Regions from separate parts of the Cystobacter fuscus genome, predicted to be linked through region 2. Evidence: riboswitches for the same ligand, from Rfam matches in the RefSeq annotation. Region 2 holds a riboswitch; the other holds the start of a gene.
The links. Region 2 has a riboswitch for cobalamin ahead of CYFUS_RS31560 (energy-coupling factor ABC transporter permease). Riboswitches for the same ligand answer to the same signal wherever they lie in the genome.

Region 1 (5,682 bases), 3.6 Mb from region 2:
TGGAGGGACGGCTCCCCACAGCCCGCGGCGAGCACGGGAAGGAGGAGCCAGGTGCCCCTGGACATGCGGGCAACGAGCGAGCGACTCACGGCGTCCCCACGTGGAGACGCACGAGCCGGCGGCCGTTCTTGTCCTGCACGCCGACGAGCAGGTCCTCGGCCAGGGGAGCCATCGTCACCACCTTGGTGCAGGTGTTGGCCTGGGTGAGCACCTGCTGGAGCTGCCCCACGGTGACGCCCAGCCCATCCTGCGTGGGGGTCAGCGCGATGCGAGCGACGTCGCGGGTGTTCGTGAAGTCGGCGGAGCCGGAGCTGCGCTTGAGCGCCACTCCCGCCCCGAAGCCAGCGGCATCACGCAGGTCGAGCCCCGAGTAGACCTCGGGCATGTTGGCGCCGGACAGGTCCAGGGTCGTCCCCGCCGTCAGGGCGGGCGTGTACGTGTCGGGGGACACCGCGCGCAGGGCATTGGTGGAGGCGTACTCGTTGTCCGGCGTGGGCGTGGAGTACGCATAGCCGAGGGCGACGATCTTGTTCGTCGCCAGCGCGGAGAAACCGCTGAAGCTCCCCGTGCTCGGGAACGTGGCCAGCTTCGACATCTGGAAGGGGGTGCTCTGCGTCTTCACGGCATAGACACCAAGGCCCGTGCCGCTCACGCCCTCCAGGCCCAACCCATTGATGAGGAAGGCTCCATCCAGACCCACGGCGGAGAAGTTGCCAGCCGCGGAGACGTACGTGGACGTGGTGGACGCCAGATCGTGGATGGCCACCTTGCCGGAGAAGTCACCCAGGGTATAGCCCCCCATCAAGCGGACACCATCGTTGACGAGGTAGCCGTTGACATAGGCGGTCTGCGTCACATCGGCGGGGACGATGGGGTAGAGAGGCGTGGTGCTGGCCGCGACACTCGGCCAGGTGCCGAGCGCGTAGACACTGTCGTCCGAGTTCACACCGTACAGCGTGTACGAGCCCGCGGCACCCGCCACCGCCGTGATGGCGCCGATGCTCTCGGGCAGAGGGGCGGACTCGACGACGGTGAAGCCCGGCTGGAGTTGCAGGGTACCGAGCTGCGCGTCATGCGGCAGATCCGCGCACGTGGTCCCCGCGTCCGTCCCCGCGTCCGGCTCGGGCTCCGTCCCCGCGTCCGTCCCCGCATCTGGCCCGGGCTCCGTCCCCGCGTCCGTCCCCGCGTCCGAACCGTTCCCGGGATTCGGAGGAGCGACGTCCTTCACCACGCAGGTGTCGGCCTCGCACACGTACTGCTTGCCCTCCGGCGGGGCGCCCTTGCTGTTCTGGCAGTCGAAGCGATCCACGCACTCCGGACCACTGCAACCCGTCACCATCCATCCGAACGCCACGGCCCCCACCGCCATCACGACCTGGCTCAGCGAGCGCGACTTCTTCATCTCCGTCATCATCCGCGTCCTGCTCCTTGCCCCCTCGGGCACAACGGCTTCACGACGGGAGTGGATGCGAAATGAGCGCTCGGGCGCGGCCCGTGAGAGGACGCACACGAGAACTCATCCGCGCCCCCCCTCGGAAGCATCGGTATGGTCCGTGCCCACTGGCACGGGTCCCTGGCAGGTCTTCGGACTCACGGGCATGGGCGGCTCTCGACAGAGCCCCCCTTCCTACCGGCCGTCGCTTCCCAGCCCTCGCCGGAGGGCCAGTGCCTTCTGACAGCGTTCGTTCCCGTTCACCGCTGCGGGGCAGTCCCGGAGTCGCACCGGATTCCCTCAAGCCTCCACCACCCGGTGGAAGAACCAAGGACGGCAGCGGGGATAGGGTCGCGGAGGCACCTTTGTCAAATCGGTTATCCGTGACGCGTGGCGCCGCGAGCGCAACACAACACACCCATCAGGACCGCTCACGGTAGAGCGATGACATCACTGACGAGCGAGGGGCCCGAGCTTCGGGGACAGATGGCCAATTCCTTGCGCGCCACGAGCGTGTCGCCCACGACCTCGATGACGAAGACGCGACCCGCGTTGTTGTCGCCCACGTAGGCCCGAGAGCCCACCACGGCGAAGCGTCCCGCCGAGGGCAGCGGACACGACGTCGCTTCCGGACAACCCAGCGCGAGCGAGTCCAGCACGCGGCCCTCCGCGCCGAGCAGCACCAGGCCCGTGCCCCGGACGTCCGTGAGGTTGAAGTCGACGTCATAGGTGGCGGCGCCGCCACAGCTCACGAGCAGCCGTTCGCCCACGGGGAGCACCCAGAAGGGATTGAGACATGCCTCGCCCAGCGCGAGCAGCTCCACCGCGCGAGTGCCCGAATCGATCCGGGCGAGGAACCCGGGGCCTCCGGCGGAGTAGCTGCGCGCATCCAGGTTGCCCAGCGCGGCGTACACCCGGCCCTGGAGCGAGGTGATGCCCGCGGGCGCGGGGAGCGTGGTGCGGCCAGGGAAGGGGCGCAGGGCCTCGCCCGAGGGCAGCACGAAGGTGTCCGTGATGACGGGCGCGGTGGGCTCCGCCACCGAGACGCGCACCACCCGGCCTCCCGCGGACGCGTCCCCCTGGAGATTGCCGAGGAGCGTGACATACGCGTCCGGCCCCTCGAGCGTGAAGGCATACGGGTTGGTGTTGGCGCCGAAGTTCACACTGCCCACGTTGGTGAGGGGAATGCCCGTGGGGAAGCGGGGGCCCGGACCCGGAGCGGGCTCGCCGTCGCGCCGCAGCACCTGCAACGTGTTGCTCGTGGAGTTGAGGACGAAGACGAAGGGCTCGCGCACGAGCACCTGATTGGGGACCTGTCCGGTCTGGGTGCGCGCGGGCAGCTCGCCGTAGTCGGAGAGCCGGGCCTGGAGCAGCCGCGAGGACACATCCACCACGAGCAGCACGTCCTGCATGGGCGCGAGGGACACGGGGCTCGTGCCCACCCGCACCGCGGGCCCCCGCACGTCCGCTCCCGCCTGGATGCCCACCACCTGCCCGGTGTTGAAACACGCGGCGACGACATCATCCGTGCACAGGCCCCCGTGACAGCTCCGCGCGTCCGCGCACACGCTCCCGCAGGCGCCGCAATGGAAGGCATCCGTCCGCACGTCCACACACGAGCGCCCACAGAGCGAGGAGGACGCCAGGGTACACGCGACCTTGCACTCGCCCCGCTCGCACACCTGCTCGGGGCCACACGCCACGCCACCCGCGCCCGCGCACCCGCCACAGTGCGCCGGGTCCGACGCCGTCACGACACACTCCCCGCCGCACAGCGCCGCCCCCGCCCGGCACTGGCAGGCTCCCTCGACACACTGCTGCGTGGCGGAACAGGCCACCCCGCACGCACCACACTGGGACGAGGAGCTGGAGAGATCCACGCACTCATTTCCGCAGGCGCTCAGGCCCTCGGCACACAGCGGCCCCTCGTCCGGACACCCCGCCAATACGAGGGACAGGAACACCGCGAGGACCAGCCCTCCGCATCGCATCGGCGTCATGGCGTCTTCCTTCCCGGCTCGAACGCGCCCGACACGGACACGTACACGGCGCGGCCCGGCAGGGGATAGCCCACGAAGTCCTCGACGCGCGCGTCGAGCAGGTTGCGAACCTCGAGGGACACGGTGAGCTCCGGGCGCGAGCCGAAGGTGCTGGACACTCCCGTGTGGACGAAGGCCCGACCGGGCAGGGTCAGCACCCCGTCCCGCGACAGCGCGTGGGCCGACTGGGCCAGCACCTCCACGCGCCCCGTGAGCCACCGGGGACCAGCCAGCACCCGCGCGAACAGCTTGTGCCGGGGCCGGTAGGGCAGTTCGCGCAGGTAGAAGCGCCCGTCGCGTTGCAGATCATTCGACACGGTGAGCGTGTAGCTCAACGCGCCCGAGAGGAACGGATGGGGCCGCCACTCGCCCTCGGCCTCGAGCCCCACCACGCGCGCCCGGACGAAGTTGTAGGGCCGGGCCGCTCCGGGCGGATAGGCCTCGTAGGAGATGAGATCCTCATAGAGGCTCGCGTACCCCCCCACCGAGGCGGAGGACACCTCCGTGCGGTGCACCACCGCCGCGTCCGCGTACAGCGCGCTCTCGGGGCGCAACGCCGGGTTGGGCAGGAGCGTGCCCTGGCGCACGTACAACTCCAGGAAGGACGGCGCGCGGTGGGCCCGTCCCGCGTTGGCCCGCAGCTCGAGTCCCGCGGGCAGCAGCAGCGAGGCACCCAGCTTCGGCGACCACAACGTGTAGGGCCCCGCCCGCTCCACGCGCATCGAGGGCGCGATCGTCAGGCGCTCGTCCCATGCCCGCACCTCGTCCATCGCCATGACACTCGCGCGGAACCACGCGGGCTCGCCACCGGAGGCCGCGGCCGTCTCCGCGGCGGACACGGCCTCGCCTCCCACGCCCACCAGCGCGGACAGCGCGTGCCGCCCCCACCGCTTGCGCCCCTCCGCCTCCACGCCGCCCACCTGTTGCACCTGCGCCGACACCCCGCTCCACATTCCTCCGTCGAGCGCCAGCCAGTCCCGCCGGTAGTACGCGCGCGCCTCCACGCTCCCGCCTCCCGGCAACACGCCCGCGAGCCGCACCGTCGCCGAGCCCCGACGCGCGGACTGCCGCGCATCCACGCTCGGATTCTGCGCGGTGCCCGCGAGCCCACGCCCGTCGAGGGACAGCTCGCCCAGCGCGTCCACGGAGAAACCGCCACCCAGCTCGCGCCGCAGCCGCAGCAGTCCCCCCGCGCCGTGGGCATCGTTGTTCGCGCGCCGCGACTCCACGAGCGCGTCCCCGGGCAGCGTGGGGCTCGGATCGAAGAGGTAGCGGAAGTTCCCACGCGACAGGCCGCCATGGAGCAGCAGCAGCACCTCGTTGCCCGCGATCGGCCCCGTGGCGGACAACCAGCCCACCGCCGTGTCCCAGCTCCCATACGACAGCTCACCCGCCACGCGCGCGCTCTCACCTGGGCGGCGGGTGATGATGTTGATGACGCCGCCGAGGCCTCCCGAGCCGTAGCGCGCTCCGGCGCCGCCGCGCAGCACCTCGATGCGCTCGGCCAGCGCCACGGGCACGCGCGACACGTCCGCGATGCCTCCGGCCCCATTGAGCGGAATGCCATCGAGCAGCACCAGCGTCCCATTCGAGGACGCCCCGCGCACCACCACGCCCTTGCTCTGTCCGTAGCCGCCCGAGTCCTGCACCACGACCCCGGGCGCGGTGGACAGCAGCGCCGCGGTGTCACGCGCCGCGCCCGCGCCCTCCTCCCCGTCGATCACCGTCAGGGCCCCGCTGGGATCACGCCGCGAGGCGGAGTCCGCGGGCTCGGAGACGGGACGCGCCTCCTCCACCTCGACGATGGGAACGCGGAAGGGCTCGCCTCCAGGAGCCTCGGGAGGCTGGGCGAGGACGGACGCGCTCGTGCCGAGTACCAGACACCCGGCGAGGGAAGACCACCGCATGGGCCCGCCTTCCCGCACGAGGGCCCGGCATGGGCCCCCAGGGGCGTGCCTTTCCTAGGGGGCTTCCCCGTGGCGCGTCAAGAAGCTCTCGGGCACGGGGGTGGGCGTGGCGCGCGAGTGACGTGCCAACCAGTCGAGAATGAACTGATTGAAGGCGGAGAACTGGAGGAAGGTGGCCATCACGTCCCCGAAGCACAGCGAGGCCCGCTCGAAGAGGGGCGACGGCCGGCCGGGGATGAGCAGGGTGCCATCCTGCCAGGTGCCGTTGTGGCTGCCGCTGTCGGAGACGTACCACATGCCCGTC
Region 2 (5,682 bases):
GTCACATCCCGGCAGCTGATATTCGTAAGGCCAACCTGTTTCAGATCGCGGACGTAGTCCTCCAGCGAGGCCAGGTCGTTCGCCGCGAAGGCTGGATACGCGATCGCGCTCTCCTCGGAGGTGAGGGGGCGCAGCGTCACGAAGTCCGCCACGACGACGCGCCCGCCGGGGCGCACGACGCGGGCCATTTCACGAAACACCTGTAGCCGCGAGGGCATGTGGAAGATGGACTCGAATGCCCAGGCGGCATCAAACGTTCCGTCGCGGTAGGGCATGGCCATCGCGTCCACCAACTCGAACCGCGCCGTGGGGGCGTCATCCGTCGCGTTCGCGGAGCCCGCGCCCGTCCCTTGCGCCTGTGCTCGTGGTGCCACACCGCTCTCGCGGGCATATCCGGTGGCGGTGGCGATCTGCGATTGGCTGATGCTGATGGCGGTGACATGCGTGTTGGTGGCGCGGGCCAGCTGAATGGCGGGTCGGCCCGTGCCACAGCCCACATCCAACGCGCGTTGGCCTGGCTGAAGCCCCATGTGCGAGATCATGAGGTCGGTGAAGTTCTTCTGGGCCTGGGACATCGAGACGGTCGCATCGGTGGGGTCGGGCCAGAACCCCATGTGGATGCTGTCGCCCCAGACCGTTTGATAAAACTGAGCCATCACATCGTAATAGCGGCCAACGCCTTCTGCCGTGTACTGGACTTCACTCATGGAACGACTCCTTGATCGAGCAGCGCTGCTGGCCAATTCAGGGGGGGACGTCCAGGGCAAGGCCCCGCACGTCTCCTGGTCCCCCGCGGTGGGGGGAAACACTGTCCCCATGCGGTGGAAGAGTGTATCAGCCCTGTCTCATAACGCGATACCGTAGATGCTCACCCTGCGTGCCAGCACCTCGGTCCCCCGCCGGCTGCGCCCCCGCTGGCTCATGTATTTGATTGCCTGGAGTAGCTGCTTGCCGCACCGCCAGCCAGTGTGCGAGTACCGTGGCCTGGGGTTGTCCCTCCAGCGCATGCGGGTTGGGCGGGCCCGCTTCAATGGCATACAGTTGGCCTGGCGGCGAACCGGGTGCGAACGAGGTGTGCAATGGACTGGCGACTGTCGAAGGGCGTGACGCGCATGGTGCTGGTGCGGCACGGGCAGCCGGTGGAGGAGGCGCGGGGCCGGTGTTACGGGCGGCTGGACGTGGGGCTGTCCTCCTCGGGCCGGGTGCAGGCCGAGCACGCCGCGCGTTTCCTGGCCGAGGCGCCCCTGTCACGCGTCTACGCGAGTCCACTCCGGCGCGCGGTGGAGAGCGCGGCCCCGCTGGCGCAGCTCAAGGGGATGGCGGTGGACACGGAGGCGGCGTTCCAGGAACTCGACTTCGGTCTCTGCGAGGGCCTCACGTATGCGGAGGTGGAGAAGCGCTACCCCGAGGTGTTCGCGGAGTGGATGGCACGGCCCACGCGGGTGCGCTTCCCGGAGGGAGAGAGCTACCCGGAGCTGCGCGAGCGGGTGTCGTCGGCGGCCCGGGCGCTGCGCTCGCGGCACTCGGGAGAGACGTTCGTGCTGGTCTCGCACGGCGGCGTGAACCGGACGCTGCTGGCCGAGGCGCTGGGCTTGCCGGACGCCCACCTGTTCCGGCTGGAGCAGGGGTACTCGGCGGTGAACATCATCGACTTCCACGGGGACGAGCCCGTCGTGAAGTTGATGAACCTGACGTTCGGCTGAGCCGCCGGGCAGGGCGAGCGGTGGTATGGAGCGACTCGAGAGAGGGCTTGCCAGGGGCTCGACGATCCATGACGAAACACCGCTTTTCTCCCGCGGAGCGAGAAGCTGTCTACCGAGCGATCAGCGAACGCCGGGACATGCGCCACTTCCGGTCCGATCCCATCGATCAGGAGATCATGGCGCGGCTGCTCCATGCGGCGCATCTCGGGCCGAGCGTCGGCTTCATGCAGCCGTGGCGGTTCATTCGCATCACGGATGCAAGGCTGCGCGGTGACATCGCGGAACTGGTCGAGCAGGAGCGCGCGCGTACCGCCGAGGCGCTGGGCCCGCGGGGCGAGGAGTTCATGCGCCTCAAGGTCGAGGGCATCAAGGAATGTCCCGAGCTCTGGGTCGTGGCGCTGATGGAGCAACGCGAGCGCTACGTGTTTGGCAGGCGCACCCTGCCGAACATGGACCTCGCCTCCGCCAGTTGCGCCATCCAGAACCTCTGGCTCGCCGCGAGGGCCGAGGGGATTGGCATGGGTTGGGTGTCGCTCTTCGAGCCCACCCGGCTGGCGGAGTTGTTGGGAGCACCAACGGGTAGTGAGCCCATCGCCATCCTGTGCCTGGGCCATGTCGAGGCCTTCTATGAGCGGCCGATGCTGGAGCTGGAAGGCTGGGACTCACGCCGGCCGCTGGAAGAGCTGATCTGGGAGAACCGGTGGCGGAGTGCCGAGGGGTAGGCGCGAGCGCATTCCGTTGACAGAAGCGCGCCGCCTCCGATACTTGGCCCCGACAATTTGATTCCATTAGCCAGGGGTGCCCGCTAGCAAGGGCATAACGGGGAAGCCGGTGTGAGTCCGGCGCGGACCCGCCACTGTAAGTGGGGAGCTACCTCCGAAGTCACCACTCGATTCGTCGGGGAAGGTGGAGGTGGCGCGGAACGCCGTCAGGCGCTCTGAACCCACGAGCCAGGAGACCTACCCAGGGCTGTTCGACCCATCTCTCCGTGGATTGAGAGCGAGGTTGCCATGCCGGGTTTCTCCGGGCGTGGGTGTGGTGCCGTCCTCCGGCATTGCGTCCAGGCCTGTCTCCAATCAGCGCCTCTCCCTCCGAGCGCGGGGCTCGCGGCACTCGTCCTGTTGCTGCTGCCTCATCCCGCGCATGCCATGCACCTGGCGGAAGGCATCCTTCCCTTCGGGTGGGCCGCGGGCTGGACGCTTTCCGTGCTGCCACTGCTCGCGCTGGGCGTCACGCGGTTGCGCCAGCGCATGGCGCAGAGCCCGCTCTATTCGCCCTTCGTGGCGATGCTCGCCGCCGCGGTCTTCGTCGTCTCCTGCATGCCCGTGCCGGTTCCCATCATCGGCACCTGCTCGCACCCGTGTGGCACGGGGCTCGCCGCCGTGCTCATCGGTCCGGTGATGACCGTGCTGGTGACGTTCGTGGCGCTGCTGCTGCAAGCGCTCTTCCTCGCCCACGGGGGGCTCACCACCCTGGGCGCCGACATCTGGTCCATGGGCGTGGTGGGCGGCTTCGTCGGCTATGCCATCTTCCACGCACTGCGCTCGGTGCGCGCCTCGCTCGGGGTGGCGGCCTTCGCCGCGGGCATGTTGTCGGATTGGGCCACCTACGCCATGACGTCCTTCGAGCTGGCCTCGGCGCTGCACGGCGCCCAACCGCTGGGCTCCACGCTGGGCACCCTGCTGCTCTCCTTCCTCCCCACCCAGCTTCCGCTCGGACTGCTCGAGGGGGCCTTCACCGCCGGCGCCGTCGTCTTCATCTCCCGCCGCCGGCCCGCCCTCCTGAAGTTCCACGCGCTTCCCGCCGCACCCGCCACGCCATGAAGCCGCTCCTCGCCGAGGCCTCGGGCTGGCCGGGTGTCGACGAGCACGTCGTGCTCCCGTTCGTCGAGGCCGCGGGACGTTCCCCCCATCCGCCACTGATTCCGCTGGAGGGGGATGTCCTCCTCTTCGCCTTCCTGTGTGCCGGGCTCGTGGGGGGCTTCTTCCTCGGCTACCTCTACCGCTCCCTGTTCGTCGAGACGGGAGAGCGGGCGTGAGCCGCGCGGCCCTTCGCGAGCGGGTGGCCGGGCTGGATGCCCGCCTCAAGCTGGGGGGCGCGTTGCTCTCTCTGCTGGTGGCGCTCGCCGGGCCCGCGCCGCATACCGCCTCGACGGTGGCGGCGCTGGCCCTGCTCGCCTCGCTCGCGGTGGGCGAGCGGGCGGGGGTGTTGCTGCGTCGCCTCGGGGTGGCGCTCTTCTCGGGTCTGGCGCTCTGGGCCTTGCACGGATTGCTGCGGCCGGAGGCGAGCGGAGCCTGGAGACTCGGGCTGGTGCTGGGGACGCGGGTCGCCGCGGGAGCCACCGTCTTCGGCCTCCTCATCGCGCTCACTCCGCCCTGGGCGCTGGTGGGGGCGCTGCGCGCCTGGCGGGTGCCGGCCCCGCTCGCCGAGGTGCTCGCGCTCGCGGTGCGCTACGCCACGGTCCTCGAGCGGGCGGCCCACACCGCGCGCGAGGCCCAGATCCTCCGCCTCGGCTACCGGGGCGTGCGCCGCGGCGTGCATTCGCTCGGGGCGCTCGGTGGGCTCACCCTGGTCCGCGCCTTCGATCAGGCCCACGCCACCGCCGAGGCGATGGCCGCCCGGGGCTGCCGTGGTGCCCACCTCCCACCCCCGGGAGAGCGGCCGTGAAGGCGGCGCTCGCACTCGAGGCGCTCTCGGTGGGAACCCCCGGCGGCCCCGCCATCCTCTCCGGCCTGTCCCTCGAGGTGCGGTCGGGAGAGGTGGTCGCGTTGCTCGGCGCCAACGGGTGCGGCAAGACGACGCTGCTGCGCGGCATCGCGGGGCTGGTGCCGGAGCGCGCCGGCAAGGTGTGGCTGCGCGGACAGGTGGCTCCGCGCGGAGCGGTGGCCCGGACCGAAGCGGGCCTGGCGCTCGCCTTCCAGAATCCGGATGACCAGTTGTTCGGCACCACGGTCGGGGAGGACGTGGCCATCGGTCCGATGCATCAGGGGCTCGCTCCGGACGCGGTGCGGGCCCGGGTGGACGAGGCGCTCGCCGCCACCGGCCTGGCGCACCTGGCGGAGCGCCCCATCGAGGCGCTCAGCTTCGGGGAGAAGAAGCGGGCCTGTCTGGCGGGCGTGCTGGCGATGCATCCGGCGGTGTTGCTGCTCGATGAGCCCACCGCCGGGTTGGATCCGGTGGGAGAGCGCGAGACGGCGGCCCTGCTGCGGCGTCTGGCGCGCGAGCGCGACGTGGCGCTGATCGTCTCCACCCATGCCACCGACGAAGTGCCCTTCTTCGCCGACCGGGCGGCCGTTCTCGGCGAGGGGCGATTGCTCGCCTTCGGTCCTCCCGCGGAGGTCTTCCGGGACGCGGCGCTGCTGGCGCGGGCGCATCTGCGCGCACCGGCCGTCGCCGAGTTGTGGGCCCAACTCGCGCCCTTCCTTCCCGAGTCGGGGGAAGCCCCGCCCCTCACGGTCGCCGAGGCCGCCCGGCGCCTCCTTCCTCTCCTCGTCCCCACAAGCCAGGAAGTGCACCCGTGAGCACCCCTCGTTCCAACCACGGCATCCTCTTCGTCGGACATGGCAGCCGCGACGCGCAGGCCATCGCGGAGGTGCACCGCTTCGTGGACGCCTACCGCGAGGCCCATCCGGAGCGGCGCGTGGGCCTGGGCTTCGTGGAGCTCACCGAGCCGGCCCTCCCCGAGGCGCTGGATGCCATCGCCTCCGAGGTGCCGGAGGTGCTCGTCGTCCCGCTCTTCCTCTTCACGGCGAAGCACGTGAAGAACGACATTCCGCTGGCGCTCGCCACGGCGCGCAAGAATCACCCGGGCGTGCGCTTCCTCGCGGTGAAGGCCTTTGGCGTCCATCCGGATCTCGCGCAACTGGCCTTCGAGCGCACCCAGGCCCGCACCGGACCGCTCTCCCCCCAGGAGGCGGCGCGCATGGTGGTGGTGATGCTGGGGCGTGGCTCGTCGGATCCAGACGCCAACGGTGACTTC

Region 1: it holds a riboswitch for cobalamin, as region 2 does, so the genes downstream of both, CYFUS_RS46165 (hypothetical protein) here and CYFUS_RS31560 (energy-coupling factor ABC transporter permease) in region 2, are expected to answer to the same signal.

The regions. Positions count from the first base shown of each region.
Region 1 is NZ_CP022098.1:11,407,442-11,413,123, forward strand. Features, by position in the region: gene CYFUS_RS46160 (cell surface protein) at 1-89, opposite strand, end outside; gene CYFUS_RS46165 (hypothetical protein) at 86-1,414, opposite strand; cobalamin riboswitch at 1,558-1,779, opposite strand; gene CYFUS_RS46170 (MXAN_6577-like cysteine-rich protein) at 1,864-3,432, opposite strand; gene CYFUS_RS46175 (TonB-dependent receptor plug domain-containing protein) at 3,429-5,378, opposite strand; gene CYFUS_RS46180 (FHA domain-containing protein) at 5,433-5,682, opposite strand, start outside.
Region 2 is NZ_CP022098.1:7,800,544-7,806,225, reverse strand. Features, by position in the region: gene CYFUS_RS31575 (methyltransferase domain-containing protein) at 1-707, opposite strand, end outside; gene CYFUS_RS31570 (histidine phosphatase family protein) at 1,080-1,703, shown strand; gene bluB (5,6-dimethylbenzimidazole synthase) at 1,772-2,425, shown strand; cobalamin riboswitch at 2,482-2,685, shown strand; gene CYFUS_RS31560 (energy-coupling factor ABC transporter permease) at 2,714-3,526, shown strand; gene CYFUS_RS31555 (hypothetical protein) at 3,523-3,741, shown strand; gene CYFUS_RS31550 (CbiQ family ECF transporter T component) at 3,738-4,370, shown strand; gene CYFUS_RS31545 (energy-coupling factor ABC transporter ATP-binding protein) at 4,367-5,224, shown strand; gene CYFUS_RS31540 (CbiX/SirB N-terminal domain-containing protein) at 5,221-5,682, shown strand, end outside.